3 linked regions of the Actinocatenispora thailandica genome follow. The protein of the gene in region 2 interacts with the protein of the main gene of each other region in a pairwise test. Links are inferred from orthologs where the notes say so. Each region holds a gene or a part of one and is shown on either strand. Other genes may lie near its edges.

What was found.
Region 1: the proteins of rlmB (region 2) and Athai_RS26240 interact in binary tests that used the Escherichia coli proteins (3 or more experiments, as listed by UniProt). The link is inferred for Actinocatenispora thailandica from one-to-one orthologs.
Region 3: the proteins of rlmB (region 2) and tsaE interact in binary tests that used the Escherichia coli proteins (3 or more experiments, as listed by UniProt). The link is inferred for Actinocatenispora thailandica from one-to-one orthologs.

What each region holds. Positions count from the first base shown.
Region 1 is NZ_AP023355.1:5,881,592-5,885,081, forward strand. The notes cover bases 202-3,191. They hold Athai_RS26240 (NAD(P)H-hydrate dehydratase), read right to left. Parts: upstream 2,440-3,191; coding sequence 964-2,439; downstream 202-963. Other genes in these bases: alr (alanine racemase), read right to left, coding at 202-434; Athai_RS26250 (prolyl oligopeptidase family serine peptidase), read left to right, coding at 2,972-3,191. In the rest of the region: more of alr, read right to left, coding at 1-201; more of Athai_RS26250, read left to right, coding at 3,192-3,490. UniProt on the Escherichia coli protein: Bifunctional enzyme that catalyzes the epimerization of the S- and R-forms of NAD(P)HX and the dehydration of the S-form of NAD(P)HX at the expense of ADP, which is converted to AMP.
Region 2 is NZ_AP023355.1:87,296-95,322, reverse strand. What follows is about bases 3,025-6,023. They hold rlmB (23S rRNA (guanosine(2251)-2'-O)-methyltransferase RlmB), read right to left. Parts: upstream 5,057-6,023; coding sequence 3,992-5,056; downstream 3,025-3,991. Other genes in these bases: cysS (cysteine--tRNA ligase), read right to left, coding at 5,056-6,023; Athai_RS00440 (Hsp70 family protein), read right to left, coding at 3,025-3,854. In the rest of the region: Athai_RS00450 (ABC transporter ATP-binding protein), read left to right, coding at 1-801; Athai_RS00445 (hypothetical protein), read right to left, coding at 1,087-2,460; more of Athai_RS00440, read right to left, coding at 2,424-3,024; more of cysS, read right to left, coding at 6,024-6,471. UniProt on the Escherichia coli protein: Specifically methylates the ribose of guanosine 2251 in 23S rRNA.
Region 3 is NZ_AP023355.1:5,877,867-5,881,366, forward strand. Bases 202-3,201 are described here. They hold tsaE (tRNA (adenosine(37)-N6)-threonylcarbamoyltransferase complex ATPase subunit type 1 TsaE), read right to left. Parts: upstream 1,939-3,201; coding sequence 1,465-1,938; downstream 202-1,464. Other genes in these bases: Athai_RS26220 (alpha/beta fold hydrolase), read left to right, coding at 577-1,404; Athai_RS26230 (alpha/beta fold hydrolase), read right to left, coding at 1,935-3,035; alr (alanine racemase), read right to left, coding at 3,035-3,201. In the rest of the region: more of alr, read right to left, coding at 3,202-3,500. UniProt on the Escherichia coli protein: Required for the formation of a threonylcarbamoyl group on adenosine at position 37 (t(6)A37) in tRNAs that read codons beginning with adenine.

The DNA.
Region 1 (3,490 bases), 5.8 Mb from region 2 along the record:
GCGGTGACCAGGTCCAGCCAGCGATCCGCGGTCGCGCCGCCCCGGGACAGGCCGGTGTCGATCTTGAGGTGCACCCGGGCCGGCCGGCCGGCGGACCGCCCCGCCGCGGCGGCGTCGGCGAGGCCACCGAGCGTCGCGCAGGACAGGTCCACGTCTCGCCGCACCGCCGCGTCCACCGGGGTACCGGGCGCGATCAGCCAGGCCAGCAGCGGCGCCGTGATCCCCGCGTCACGCAGCTGGTACGCCTCGGGCAGGGTGGCCACGCCGAGCCAGCTCGCCCCGCCGCGCAGCGCCGCGCGGGCCGCCGGCACCGCGCCGTGCCCGTACCCGTCCGCCTTGACGACCGCCATCACCTCGGCCGACGTGAGCCCACCCAGCTGCGCCACGTTGCTCGCGATCGCGTCGAGATCGATCACCGCCTCGGCCTGCTCCATCCCCCCAGTGTTCCAGGTGCACCGCCCACCCCGCCCGCTGGCGCGCTGGTGGACGGGCGGGCGGCCGGCCCCGGCCGGGTCGGACCGAGGTGACGCCGCGCCGGGCCTCGAGCGGGTGGGCGACGGGGAGACAGGCGAACGGGGAGAGAGGCGTCTGGAACCTCTCTCCCCGTTCGACCCGGCGCCCGGACCATTCCGGTCGGTCCGGGTGCCAGGCCAAGGCGGCAATACCCCGCGAGGCGGGGAACGCCGCGCCCGGTGCCCGTCCGCACCCCCCAGTTCCGGGCGGGTACCGGCACGCGACGATCAACACCGCTGTGTGTGCGTCCCAACACGAATCGTTGTGGACCCTGGTCATGATGCCTGGCGATCTCCGCGCCGTCCACCGTCGATTCGTCGGCCCAGGCGCACACGGCACCGGCAGAACGACTCTGCGTAGCCGCATTCGTTCGCGGAAACGGCGCACACCGGACGGTCACCCGCCCCCGGAAGCGGTACGACCGCTACCCTGCGTGCCGTCCCGGCTTCCTCATCTGAAAGTGTTCGTCCTGCCGTTTCCGCTGGTCAGGGACCGGACAACGGGTCGAAGTGCGGACAGGACGTGCATCGCGGTCACGGGCCCGTGCCCGGCCGCCTCCCGGCCGGCGAGACCGTGCGCGAAGGCGGCGGCGATCGCGGCACGATCCGCCGGCAGCCCGGCCGCGAGCAGCGAGCCGAGCAGGCCGGACAGCACGTCGCCGGAACCGGCGGTGGCGAGCGCGGCGGTACCGGTCGAGTTGACCAGGCAGCGGCCGTCCGGCGTGGCGACCACCGTCCGGTCGCCCTTCAGCAGCACGATCACCCCCAGCCGGGCGGCCAACGCGCGCGCTGCCGCCGGTCGGTCGTCGCCCGGCTCGGCGCCGGACAACCGGGCGAACTCGCGGTCGTGCGGCGTCAGCACGGTCGGCGCGGCACGATCCCCGAGCCAACCGGCCGGATCCTCGGCCAGCAGCGTCAGGCCGTCCGCGTCCACGCACACCGGTACGTCGGCGGCGAGCGCCGCGCGCAGCTCGCCCTTCGCCCGCACGTCGGTACCGAGGCCGGAACCGACCACCCACGCCTGCACCCGGCCCGCGTCACCGACCCGGTCGGAGATCACCGCCGACGGCCAGGCCCGCCGCACGAAGTCGGCGGCGTGGCCGGCGTACCGGACGAAGCCGGCCGGACCCAGCAGCGCACCGCCGACCGACAGCACCGCCGCACCGCTGTACGCCTCGGAACCGGTCGCCACCCCGACCACCCCGCGGGTGTACTTGTCCGACAGCGGCCCCGGCACCGGCCAGTCGGCGCCGATGTCGCCGGCGTCCGGAACCGACAACACCGGTCCGGCCGGCGGCTCCAGCTGCGCCGGCAGGTAGGGACCCAGGCCGATGTCGATCAGCTCGACGAGCCCGGCCCGGGGCGCGGCCGGCCCCACCACCAGGCACGGCTTGTAGGTACCGAACGTGACGGTGACGTCGGCGCACACCGACTCGGCCGGCGCCGCGCCGGTGTCCACGTCGACCCCGGACGGTACGTCGACGGCCAGCACCGGCGCGCCCGTCTCGGCGACCGCCCGGACCGCCGCGAGGGCGTCCGGTCGCAGCCCCGGCCGGCCACCGATGCCGACGATGCCGTCGAGTACCAGGTCGACCGGGCCGGCCACCGAGTCGACCAGCCGGCCGCCGGCGGCGCGGAAGTCGGCCAGCCCGGCAGCGTGGGTGTGGTCGCCACCGAGCAGCAACGCCCGCACCTGCGCCCCGCGCCGGGCCAGCCGGGCACCGGCGAACAGCGTGTCCCCACCGTTGTTCCCCGCACCCACCAGCAGCAACACCCGCGACGAGTACACCCCGCGGTCGGCGAGCAGGCTCGCGGCCCGCACCGCGAGCCCGGCGGCGGCGCGCTGCATCAGCGCGCCGTCCGGCACCGTCGCCATCAGCGCCTGTTCCGCGGCGCGCACCTGCGCCACCCCGTACGCGTGCCTCATGACTCCCCCTCCGCGACGACCATGGCCGAGGCGATCCCCCGTCGTGCGACAGCGACAGGTGCCAGCGCTCGACGCCGTGTTCGGCGGCGGCGTCGGCGACGGTACCGGTGACCGCCAGCCACGGCCGGCCCGCCGAGTCGACGACCACCTCGCAGTCGCGCCAGTTCAGCCCGGCCGGTGCGCCGAGCGCCTTGGCCACCGCCTCCTTGGCCGCGAACCGGGCGGCCAGCGACTCCGGCGCGCGCGGACGGCCGACCGCCGTCACCCGCTCGTCGTCGGTGAACAACCGGTCCACCAGCATCGGCGTCCGCAGCAGCGCCCGCGCGAACCGCTCGACCAACACCACGTCCACTCCCACCCCGATGATCACGGCTCCACCCTGACACACCGCGGCGGGGCGTGAGCAACGTCGGCTGTGGCAGCCTGGAAGCCCACCCGCACCGCCTGCCGGCACCGCCCGTCGGCACCGCCCGCCCCCGGCACCCGCCCGACCGCCTCGCCTGCCGCCCGTATCACCTGGAGGAACGTGCCGATGACCGATCCGGACGACTACGACGAGAACCTCTGGCTGGAGGAGATCGACTCGCCGCGCGCGCTCGGCTGGGTCCGGGAACGCAACGCGGAGACGATCGCCGCGCTGTCCGGACCGGAGTTCGAGACGCTGCGGGCGTCGATCCGGGAGGTGCTCGACGCCGACGACCGGATCCCCTATGTCACCCGGCGCGGGGCGTACCGGTACAACTTCTGGCGCGACGCGGAGCACCCGCGCGGGCTGTGGCGCCGCACCACACCCGAGTCGTACCGCAGCGAGCAGCCGGTGTGGGAGACGGTGCTGGACGTCGACCGGCTCGCCGCCGACGAGGGCGAGAACTGGGTCTGGGACGGCGCGACCGTGCTGCGGCCGGACTACACCCGGGCGCTGGTGTCGCTGTCCCGGGGCGGGGCGGACGCCAGCGTGGTCCGCGAGTACGACCTCGCCCGGCGCGAGTTCGTCGCCGACGGTTTCGTGCTGCCGGAGGCGAAGACGTCGATCGACTGGATCGACGCGGAC
Region 2 (8,027 bases):
ATGGCCTTCGCGCTGAAGCTGCGCAAGACGCCGAAGCCGGAGATCGAGCGCCGGGTCAAGGAGGCCGCGGCGCTGCTGAACCTCCAGGAGTACCTGGACCGCAAGCCGAAGGCGCTGTCCGGCGGTCAGCGGCAGCGGGTCGCGATGGGCCGCGCGATCGTGCGCGAGCCGCAGGTGTTCCTGATGGACGAGCCGCTGTCCAACCTGGACGCGAAGCTGCGTGTGCAGACCCGTTCCCAGATCGCCGCGCTGCAGGCCCGCCTCGGCACCACCACGGTGTACGTGACGCACGACCAGACCGAGGCCATGACCATGGGCCACCGGGTCGCCGTGCTCAAGGACGGCCTGCTGCAGCAGGTCGACACCCCGCGCACGCTGTACGACAAGCCGGCGAACGTGTTCGTGGCCGGCTTCATCGGTTCGCCGGCGATGAACATCAAGACCGTGAAGCTCGGTGACAACGGCGCGAACCTCGGCGGGCTGGCTGTGCCGCTGACCCGCGAGGCCGTCACCGCGGCCGGCGAGGGCGCCGACGGCCAGGTGACCGTCGGCTTCCGGCCGGAGGACGTGCAGCTGGTCGGCCAGGGTGACGGCGGCCTGTCGATGACCGTCGACCTGGTCGAGGAGCTCGGCTCCGACGCGTACGTCTACGGTCGCGCCGACCTGGACGGCACCGAGGAGCAGTTCGTGATCCGTACCGAGGGGCGCAACACGCCGAACATGGGCGACACCGTCTACCTCAAGCCGCAGAGCACGCCGCACATCTTCAACGCGGCGACCGGCGCGCGCATCGAGGCCTGAGTCGCACCGAACGTGGCGGGGCATCGGCCTTCGGGCCGGTGCCCCGCTTCCGTCTCCTGACCGCGACGTCACCGGCTCCGCCGGACGCGATGATGCCGGGGTTGCGGCAGACGACAAGGGAGGCACCGGCGGTTGCCGGTGCCTCCCTTGCTGTTCCTACACTCACTGTCGCGGTACCGGCATGCGCACGGACGGCGACCGTGCCACCCCGGTACCAGCGGGAAGTGCCTGGGTGCCCTCATTGTGTGCCGGACGACGGCGCCGTTGGGGCCGATTCGCGCAAGCTCAGCTCCGGAAACGCCAGAACTCGAACTTGCCGTCGCCCGAACAGGCGAGGTACGCGTCGCTGAACTCGCACGAGGAGAGGTCGACGGCGAGCGGACCGAGCAACTTCGTGGTGCCCGACTGCACGCCGTACCCGGTCATCGTCCAGTTCGGATCGGTCTCGTCGGTCCCCACGACGCCGTTGGCGAGCAGCATGGTGGCGTCGTCGACCCGGGCCGCGTCCGTCCCGGGCTGGGTGTCCTGCACGTCGCCGTCCTTGTCGTACACGGTGGTGGTGGCCTTGTCGTCGTGCGCGGTGACCACGACCCGGTTGCCCACCCCGATGGCGCCGTCGAGCCCCTTGACGTCCTTGTGCCACGCTTCGGTGCTGCCGTCGTCGAGCTTCAGCACGACCAGCCGGACGCCCTTCTCGGCGGAGCCGTCGGTGGTGTCGCCCCGGTGTTCCTTGATGCACAGCAGCGACTCGCCGCACGGCTGGATCCAGTCCGGGGTGTAGCCGCTGCCGCCGTGGTAGACCCACTTCTGGTCCAGCTTGTCGAGCGAGTACGCCCGGATCTGGAAGCCGGCCGTGCCGGTCATGTCCATCAGGAAGCCGTGGTAGACCAGCCGGGTGGAGGCGCTGTCGGTGCCGGCACCGCCGCCGGAGAGGCGCTGGCTGTTGCCGCCGGCGAGCTGGTGACCGGTCTCGAGGTCGACCAGCGTCGCGTTGTTGTCGGTGTCGAGCAGCACCCCGCGGGTGCCCTTCCCGGCGCCGTGCATCGGCCACGAGTCGTCGAACCGCGCCGGCCGGTCCAGGTCGTCCGGGGTGCTCTCGGCGTAGAGCAGGCCCTGGGCGTGCCACTTCGGGTGCCCGTCGGTCAGGCCGAGTGCGGTGGTCTTGGAGCCGTCGCTGGCCTGCCGCACGACGACACCGGCAGCGACCTCGACGTCGAAGTAGTCGTCGTTGCCGGCATCGGAGTGCCACGAGCTTCCGTCGTCGAGCCGGATCAGGTAGAACCGCCCCGGGGTGTCGCCGTCGGAGCCGTAGCGGATGGCGACGCCGCCCCCGTCGTACACCCGCATGCCCCAGTCGGTGTCCCAGTCGGAGCCGCCGGAGTCGAACCGCTTCGTCCACTTCGGCTTGCCGATCTTGCCGGACAGCGGGAACGCCCGCACGGTGGCCGTGCCGGAACTGGAGTAGGAGTCGCCCGAGTCGATCTCCATCGTGTACGCGGTGTCGCCCACCACCTGGATCCACGTCTTGTCGTCGCCGTGCGAGTACCCGACCGAGCCGACCGCCTTCAACGAGTCGAAGCCGCGTTCCTGGTACGGATTGCGGAGCAGGAGGTAGCCGCCGATCACGAGCAGCAACACCACCGCCGCCGCGGCCGGCACGACGACCTTCGGCCGCTTGTACCAGGGGGTCGGGCCGGGCGGCGGCACCGGGATCGGTGCCTGCGGGTGCTGGCCGAACTGCGCCTGCTGGTAGCCGCCCGGTGCACCCGGCGGCGGACCGCTCGGCGGGTACGGCCCGGGGGCGGCCCACCGAGCACCGGCCCGCCCGGCGACATCGGCGCCCCGGCCGCCGGCCCCGGCACCCCCGACACCGGCCCGGCCTGCCCCGGCACCGCGCTGACCGGCATGCCCGGCCCCGGGCTCGCCGGCATCGCGGACATCGGATACGGCATGGATTCGGTCATCGCGGCCGCCGGCACCAGCTCGGCCAGCGCGCCCTCGGCGACCGGCAGCTCCGGCTGCTCCAACACGGTCGGTGCGATGCCGAGCTTGGCGTGCAGCAGCCGCGCCACCATCGGTACCCGGCTCGACCCGCCCACCAGGAACAGCCCGGACAGCTGGTCGGCGCGCAGCCCGGCCTGCCCGATCGTCGCCTCGGTCGCCGCCACCGCCCGGTCGAGCAGCGGCGTGGTCAGCCGCTCCAGCTCCTCCCGGGTCAGGTGAATCGCCGCCTCCACGCCCGGCACCGGGATCGGCGCGTTGGTGGACCGGGACAGCATCTCCTTCGCCCCACCCACGTCCGCCCAGAACAGCCGGCGGTATCGCCGGTCGGCGGTGGAGGTCGGCTGCGACAGGTGCTGCCAGATCTGCGGGTACCGCTGGCCGATCTGGTCACCGGCGTGCCGCACCAGCGCCTCGTCCAGGTCGAGGCCGCCGAGCCGCTCGTCGCCACCCGAGCCGATCACGGTGAACCCGGTGCCCTCGTTGCGCACCACGGCGACGTCCAGGGTGCCGCCGCCGAAGTCGAACACGGCGAGCGCCGACCCGACCGGCACCGGCCGCCGCAGCACCTCGGCGAAGTACCGTGCGGCCGCGATCGGTTCCGGGACGAGCTTCACCGGCGGCCAGCCCGCCTGCCGGACCGCTTCGAGCAGCACGCCGCGGCGGGTCGGGCCCCAGGCGGCCGGGTGGGTCAGCGCGGCCGGCGGCAGGAAGCCGACCGCCTCGACGGCCTTGCCCGCGATCTCCTTCAGCAGCGCGGCGAGCAGCGCCACCACCGGCAGCTCGCGGTCGCCGAGCAGGACCGACTGCTCGTCGATCCGTCGCTTCGGGTTCGGCTCGCAGCGGGCCGGGTCGAGTTGCGCCATCCGCTGCGCGTCCCGGCCGACATGGATGTGACCGGACTCGTCCACGAACACCGTGGACGGCAGGATCGGCTGGCCGTCGAACAGCAGCGGTCGGGTTCGGCCGTCCGGTGAGCGCACCACCGCCACCGTGTTCGACGTACCGAGATCAATCCCGATAGCGAAGCCCGGCTGGAGTGGGGTGGTCACGGCGGATTCCTCCGAAGGTCGACGAGGCCGTCGCGGTTCGCGCGGCGACCGGACCCGATCGTACGAACGCCACCCAAGCGCGGCTGCCCGTCACCCACCGGGCGGCCGCAGCGTGCCGGCCCGGCTACCGAACGGGGTCAGGACTGCGTGGTTCGGATCCGGGCTATCTCGGCGAGCGCGACGGCCATCGCGACGGACGCGTTCAGCGACTCGACCTCGGACGCGATCGGGATCGACACCCGCAGGTCACAGGTCTCGCCGACCAGCCGGGACAGGCCACGCCCCTCGGAACCGGCGACCACCACGATCGGGTCGACCGACGCCTCCAGCTGGTACAGCGGAACGTCGCCGTCGGCGGCCAGCCCGGCCACCACGAACCCGGCCTGCTGGCACTGCTTGAGCGCCCGGGTCAGGTTGGTCACCTGCGCGACCGGCAGCCGCGCCGCCGCACCCGCGGAGGTGCGCCAGGCGGTCGCGGTCATCCCCGCCGCCCGCCGGGACGGCAGGAACACGCCCTGCGCGCCGAACGCCGCGGCGGACCGGATCACCGCACCCAGGTTCCGCGGGTCGGTCACCCCGTCCAGCGCGACCAGCAGCGGCGCCGCCGCCTCCCCGGACGCGGCCAGCAGGTCCTCGAACGACTCGTACTCGTACGGCGGGACCTGGATGCCGATGCCCTGGTGCAGCACACCGCCGGTGAGCCGGTCGAGTTCGGCGCGGGACACCTCCATGATCGCGATGCCCCGGTCGCCGGCGGTACGCACCGCCTCGGTGGTGCGGGCGTCCAGCTCGATGCCCTGCGCCACGTACAGCGCGGTCACCGGCACGTGCGCGCGCAGCGCCTCCACCACCGGGTTGCGGCCGACCAGCAGCTCCGGTGCGTCCTTCGGGGTGGCGCTGCGCCGGCCCGGCGCGACCCGCGGCCCGCGCCGCCCGGTTGCGCCCTGCTCGGGACGACCACCCGCCTTCGGCGCGCGCCCCTCGGCGGCCGCCTTGCGGCGCTCCTTCTCCTGCTTCCACTTGGTCCGCTTCGGCAGTTCCTCGTTCTCGCCGGGACGGAACTGCTTGTGCCACGGCCGCTCGTCGGCGGGCAGGGTGCGGCCCTTGCCGGCCAGCGAGTGCTTGTGGTGACCGCCGGAGCCGGTCGTGCGCCCCTTCTTCGACGAGGTACGACGGTTGCGGCGCTGCGAGTTGCCGGGCATCAGGGACCATCCGTTGCGTTTGCCGCGAGTGTCCACCGTGGACCGTGCGGGGTGTCTTCGATCAGGACGCCGGCCTGCTTGAGCTGGTCACGAACGGCGTCGGCGGCCGGCCAGTCGCGCCGCGCGCGGGCCGCCTCGCGCTGTTGCAGGGCCAGTGCGACGAGCGAGTCGACGGTGTCGGTGAGGCTGCTGCCGCCGGCGGCGGGTGCGCCGGCCAGCGGGTCGAGGCCGAGCACGCCGAGCATCGTGCACACCTCGCCGAGCGCCTGCCGGGTGGCCTCGTCGTCGCCGGCCGCGAGCGCCGTGTTGCCGGCCCGGACCGTCTCGTGCACCAGCGCGAACGCCTGCGGCGTGTTCAGGTCGTCGTCCATCACCGTCTCGAACCCGGCCGGCACCACGCCGTCGGTCTCGACCACACCGACCCGCTCGACGGCACGCTGCACGAAGCCCTCGATCCGCCGGTACGCGGCGGCCGCCTCGTCCAGCGCGGCCTCCGAGTAGTCGATGACCGACCGGTAGTGCGGCGCCGACAGGTAGTAGCGCACCTCCGCCGGACGCAGCCCGCGAGCGGCGAGCGACGGCAGGTCGACGACGTTGCCCAGCGACTTGCTCATCTTCTCGTCACCGAGGTTCAGCAGCGCGTTGTGCACCCAGTACCGGGCGAAGCCGAAGCCGGCCGCCCGGGACTGGGCGATCTCGTTCTCGTGGTGCGGGAACCGGATGTCCAGCCCGCCACCGTGGATGTCGAACTCCTCGCCGAGGTAGCGCCAGGTCATCGCGGAGCACTCGATGTGCCAGCCCGGCCGGCCGCGCCCCCACGGGGACGGCCAGTAGGCGTCGGCCGGCTCGGTCGGCTTGACGCCCTTCCACAGCGCGAAGTCGAGCGGGCTGCGCTTGCCCGGCGCGGTCTCCTCGCCGGAACGCATCTCGTCCGGACGCTGCCCGGACAGCGCACCGTAGTCGGCGTACGACGAGACGTCGAAGTAGACCTCGCCGGAGTCGGTGACGTACGCGTGGTCGCGGTCGATCAGCCGCTGGATCAGCGCCTGGATCTCCGGGATGTGCCCGGTGGCGCGCGGCTCGTAGGTGGGCAGCCGGACGCCGACCGCGTCGTACGCGTCGTCGAGCAGCCGCTCGTTGCGGTACGCGATCGACCAGTACGGCACCGCCTCGGCCACCGCGCGCGCCAGCACCTTGTCGTCGATGTCGGTGATGTTCCGGATGAACCGCACGTCCAGACCGCGGTACTCCAGCCAGCGGCGCAGCACGTCGTAGTTGACGCCGGAGCGCAGGTGGCCGATGTGCGGCGGACTCTGCACGGTGACACCACACAGGTAGATCCCGACCTTGCCGGCTTCTCGCGGGACGAAGTCCCGCACCGAACGGGTCGCGGTGTCGTACAGCTGCAGGCTCACCCTGAAAGCGTAACGGTCCGCCCACGCTCCCCGAACCCCGCGCCGCCCCACTCGGGCCGATCACGGCGCCCGCGGGTGTTGATCATGGCGCTCCACTCGGGTTGATCATGGCGTCGTCCGCGGGGTAAACGCTTCCCGCACCGGACAACGCCATGATCGACAGAGCGTGGTGGGCGCTGGTAGCCGGTAGGGTCCGGCTGTGGACAGGCCGACCGAGACCGCGCAGACGCTCGACCGCGGGCTGCGCCTGCTCGCCCTCGTCGCCGAGCATCCCGAGGGTGTCTCGGTCAGCGCCGCCGCGCAGCACCTGTCGGTCGGCCGTACCGTCGTCTACCGGCTGGCCGCCACCCTCGCCGCGCACGCCCTGCTCCAGCACGACCCCGGCGGGCCGCTGCGGCTCGGCATCGGCGTCCTGGCGCTGGCCCGCCGGGCCCAACCGCTGCTCGTCGAGGCGGCCCGGCCGATCCTGCGGTCCCTCGCCGACGACCTCGGCGCCACCGCCCACCTCACCGTCGAGGACGGCGGGGAGGCGCTCGCCCTGCTGGTCGTCGAACCGTCCTGGACGGCGCTGCACGTCGCGTACCGCACCGGGTCCCGGCATCCGCTGTCCGCCGCCGCCGGCGGCCAGGCCATCCTCGCCGGACGCCGCGGCGAGGACGGTTGGACCAGCTCGGCCGGCGGGTTCCAGTCCGGCGCGTACGGGGTCGCCGCGCCGGTCCGCGGCGTCGAAGGGCTGGAGGCGAGCGTGGGTGTGGTCGCCCTCGGCACCCTCGACGACAGCACCATCGGCCCCGGGTCCGCACCGCGGCCGCCGCGCTCGCCACGCGGCTCCACTGACCGGCCTGGCACCTCTTTGCGCCGAGGTGCGCCCGAGGCGCCGGGGCGCCGGGGCGCCGGGCGCGGCGGCGTTGCCCCGGGTTGGCGGGGTGAAGGCCATCTCCGTGTTCTGTGCGTTTGGGGTGCGGGTGTGAAGGCCACCTCTGTGCGTCGCTTGGACCCCGCGTGGGGGAATGTGGGGAGGGGACTTCGCCCCCTCCCCACACCCCTCCCCCGCCAAGGGGGCCGTCGCCCCTTAGCGATCCCCCGGCCGGACAAACAGAGACGAGATCCTGACCCCGCCTGACCCGCCTCGGAAGGTCGGGGCCCGGTGCCCGGACCCGGACCCCGCCTGACCCGCGTCGGAAGGTCGGGGCCCGGTGCCCGGGTCCAGACGCCGCCTGGCTCGCGTCGGAAGGTCGGGGTGCTGGTGCCCGGGGCCGGGCGCCGCCTGGCTCGTGTCGGAAGCTCGTGTGGTGCTGGTGGTCGGTCTGCGCGGCCTGGGCGCCGCGGTCGGCTCGACGCGGCGGGCGGTTGGCGTGGCGGGCGGTGTCGTGGTCGGAAGGCCGGGCCGAGACCCGCTCTTGTTCGACGCCTGCCCGGCGTCGAGGGGCAGCATCACCGGAGGCTGGGTGGGGGATCGCCAAGGGGGCTTCCCCCTTGGCGGGGAAGGAGCGCGAGGAGGGGGCGAAGCCCTCTCCTCGCATCCCCCCACGCGGGTCAAAGCGACGAACAGAGGT
Region 3 (3,500 bases), 5.8 Mb from region 2 along the record:
GCCATGGCCGGTCCGGTGGCGACGTCGGCGGGCTTGGCCACCGCCGGCTCGGTCTGCCGGACCCCGTCCAGGTAGACCGCCCAGTAGATCTCCCGGCGGCGCGCGTCGGTGGCGACCAACACCCGGCCGGGGCCGGCAGCGGCGCCGAGCGCGTCCAGCGTGCACACGTCGTAGGTCGGGATCGCCAGGGTCTGGCCGAGCGCGGTCGCGGTGACCAGCCCGACCCGCAGCCCGGTGAACGGCCCCGGGCCGGTACCGGCGACCACGGCGGCGAGGTCGGCCGGCACGTGCCGGGTCGCGGTCAGCACTGTCTCGATCGCCGGCGCGAGCCGCTCCCCGTGCGCCTGGCCGCCCACCGTCACCTCGGTGGCCAGCTCCCGTACCCCGTCGTCGGTCACCTCGGCGAGCACCGCGGTCACCGCGGCGGTCGCCGTGTCAACACCCAATACCAGCACGTACCCATCCTGCCCCGTCGGTCCTCGCGGCCACGGGCCGACCTCTTACCACACCGCCGGCGGCCGGGCGCCGGGCCGGACCCGCCGCACCCGCCGCGCCCGGAACTGGCACCATCGGCGGATGAGCACATGGTCGCCGAGCAGGACATACGACAGCGAATCGGGCACCGTACGGTGGGACCGGTTCGGGCCCGACGACGCCGACCCGGTGGTGCTGCTGCACGGCACCCCGTTCTCTTCGTACGTGTGGCGCAACGTCGCCGCGGCCCTCGCCGCCACGCACCGGGTGTACGTCTGGGACATGCCGGGCTACGGCGGTTCGGCGATGTCCACCGGGCAGGACGTCTCGCTCGGCGCGCAGGCCCGGGTGTTCACCGAGCTGCTGGCGCACTGGCAGCTGGAGGCGCCGGCCGTGGTGGCGCACGACTTCGGCGGCGCCGTCGCGCTGCGCGCGTTGCTGCTGCACGGTGCCCGGTACCGCCGGCTCGGCCTGGTCGATCCGGTCGCGCTCGCGCCCTGGGGATCGCCGTTCTTCCGGCTGGTCGGTGCCAACTCCGCGGTGTTCGAGCAGCTGCCGCCGCACCTGCACGAGGCACTGGTCCGGCGCTACGTGTCGTCCGCGAGCTCGCCCGGCCTGCACCCGGCCACGCTGGACGCGCTGGTCGCACCGTGGCTCGGCGACGCCGGCCAGCCCGCCTTCTACCGGCAGATCGCCCAGGCCGACGAGCGCTACACCGACGAGTTCCACGACCGGCTCGGCGACCTCGACCTGCCGGTACTGGTCTGCTGGGGCGCCGACGACGAGTGGATCCCGCTCGACCGGGGGCGGCAGCTGGCCGGCCTGATCCCGTCGGCCGAGCTGGCCGTGATCGACGGTGCCGGCCACCTGGTCCAGGAGGACGCACCGGCCCAGCTCACCGCCGCCCTGCTGCCCTTCCTCACCGCCTGAGGAGCCGGCCGCGCCCTGAACCGGCGATCGCGGCGTGCCGGGGTGCCGGGCGGCTTCTCCTCAGAGGCCGGCGAGGCGTTCCGGCCAGTCGCCACCGTGCGGCACCAGGGTGACCGTGCGGGTGTCGTCGTCGAGACGGTCGATCCGCACCTCCAGGCGCGCGTCGGCCAGCTGCTCGACCAGCCCCGCACCCCACTCGACCACGGTCACCGACTCCTCGGTACTCGCGTCCAGGTCCAGGTCGTCGACCTCCAGCGCGCCGCCGAGCCGGTACGCGTCGACGTGCACCAGGGGCAGCGTCCCGCCGCGGGCCGGATCGGGCGGGTGCACCCGGGCGATCACGAACGTCGGGCTGGTGACGTCGCCGCGCACCCCCAGCCCGACACCGATGCCCTGGGTCAGCGCGGTCTTGCCGGCGCCGAGCGGGCCGACCAGCACGACCAGGTCGCCGGTGCGCAGCAGCCCGGCCAGCCGCTCGCCGAACGCCCGCGTGTCGTCCACTGTGGACAGTTCATGGTGGACGGTGTCGATCACGCACCACTCCTCTTCTTCGCGGCCGCCACGAGCAGCACCCGGAGCGGCTCGGCGACCGCCTCCGGGTACTCCAGCAGCGCCATGTGTCCGGCATCCGGCAGTACCAGCAGCGTCGCGTTCGGCAGCAGCCGGGTGATCTCCTGCGCGTGCGACAGCGGCGTGAACACGTCCTTGTCGCCCGCGATCACCAGCACCCGACTGTGCCGCAAGGCTTCCAGCGCCTGGTACCGGCGGTGCCCGTACAGCGTCTTGACGTAGCCGGCGATCGACTCGACCGAGGTACGCGCGTTCATCCGCTCCACGTAGCGCACCACGGCCGGGCTCGGCGCGGCACCGGCGAACCCGTACCGCCGGGTCAGCAGGTACGCGAGGTCGCCGGCGGCGTCGCGGGCCCGGTCGATGATCCCCGGAGTCAGCTTCGCCGCGTTCGCCAGCGCCGGCAGCAGGCTCGCCCGCGGCAGCAGTTTCGGCAACCCCAACGGAACCCCGGCCAGCTCACCGGCCGAGGTGGAGATGAGCGCCACGGCACGCACCCGGCCGTGCTGCTCGAACAGCTCCGGATGGCGCTCGGCCAGCGCCATGATCGTCATCCCGCCCATGGAGTGACCCACCAGCGCGACCGGCCCGTCCGGCGCGACCTCCTCCAGCACCCGCCACAACGCGCCGCCGAGCGCATCGATCGAGTACTCCCCGGCCGGGTGGCGGCCGGACCGGCCGTGCCCGGGCTGGTCGTACGCGACGATGCGCAGCCGCGGCGAGGTCAGCTCCGACAGCGCCTTGCGCTGGAAGTGGAACGTGCCGGAATCCAGCGCGTAGCCGTGCACGAACACGACGGTCAGCGCCGGCGAGCCCCGCCCCGGCGGCTCCACCACCTCGACGTGCAGATCCACCCCGTCGTCGGTGGTGACGATCAGCTCGGCGTCCACCGGCAGCGCGTCGAACGGCTCGTCCCGGTACGGGTCGGCCGCGGCGGGCGTGCGATCGCGCCGGGTCAGCAGCGCCCGCACCGCGATGCCACCGGCGACCCCGGCGGCCGCGGCGCCGACGGCCGCGCCGACCAGCCCGGCGGTACGGGCCCTGCTGCGTCGTTCGGCCATTACGACGCGCCGCCGACGTAGCGCCGCACCGCGCGCGAGACGCCCAGCCGGCACACCACCTCGTAGCTGATCGTGCCGACCACGTCGGCCCAGTCGTCGGCGGTCGGCTCGCCGTCGTCGCCCGGGCCGAACAGCACCGCGACGTCCCCGTCGGCCACCGGGTCGTCCCCCAGGTCGACCACGAACTGGTCCATGCAGACCCGCCCGGCGATCGTTCGGCGGGCGCCGCCGAGCCACACCTGCCCCGCGTTGCTCGCCGCCCGGAACACCCCGTCGGCGTAGCCGAGCGGGACCACCGCGAGCGTGCTCGGCCGCTCGGTGCGGTAGGTGTGCCCGTACGACACGCCGGCGCCCGCCGGCACCCGCTTGCCGATCAGCACCCGCGCCCGAACCGTCATCGCGGGCCGCAGCGGCGCCGCGGCCGGCCACCCGCGCACCGGCGACAGCCCGTAGCAGGCGATCCCC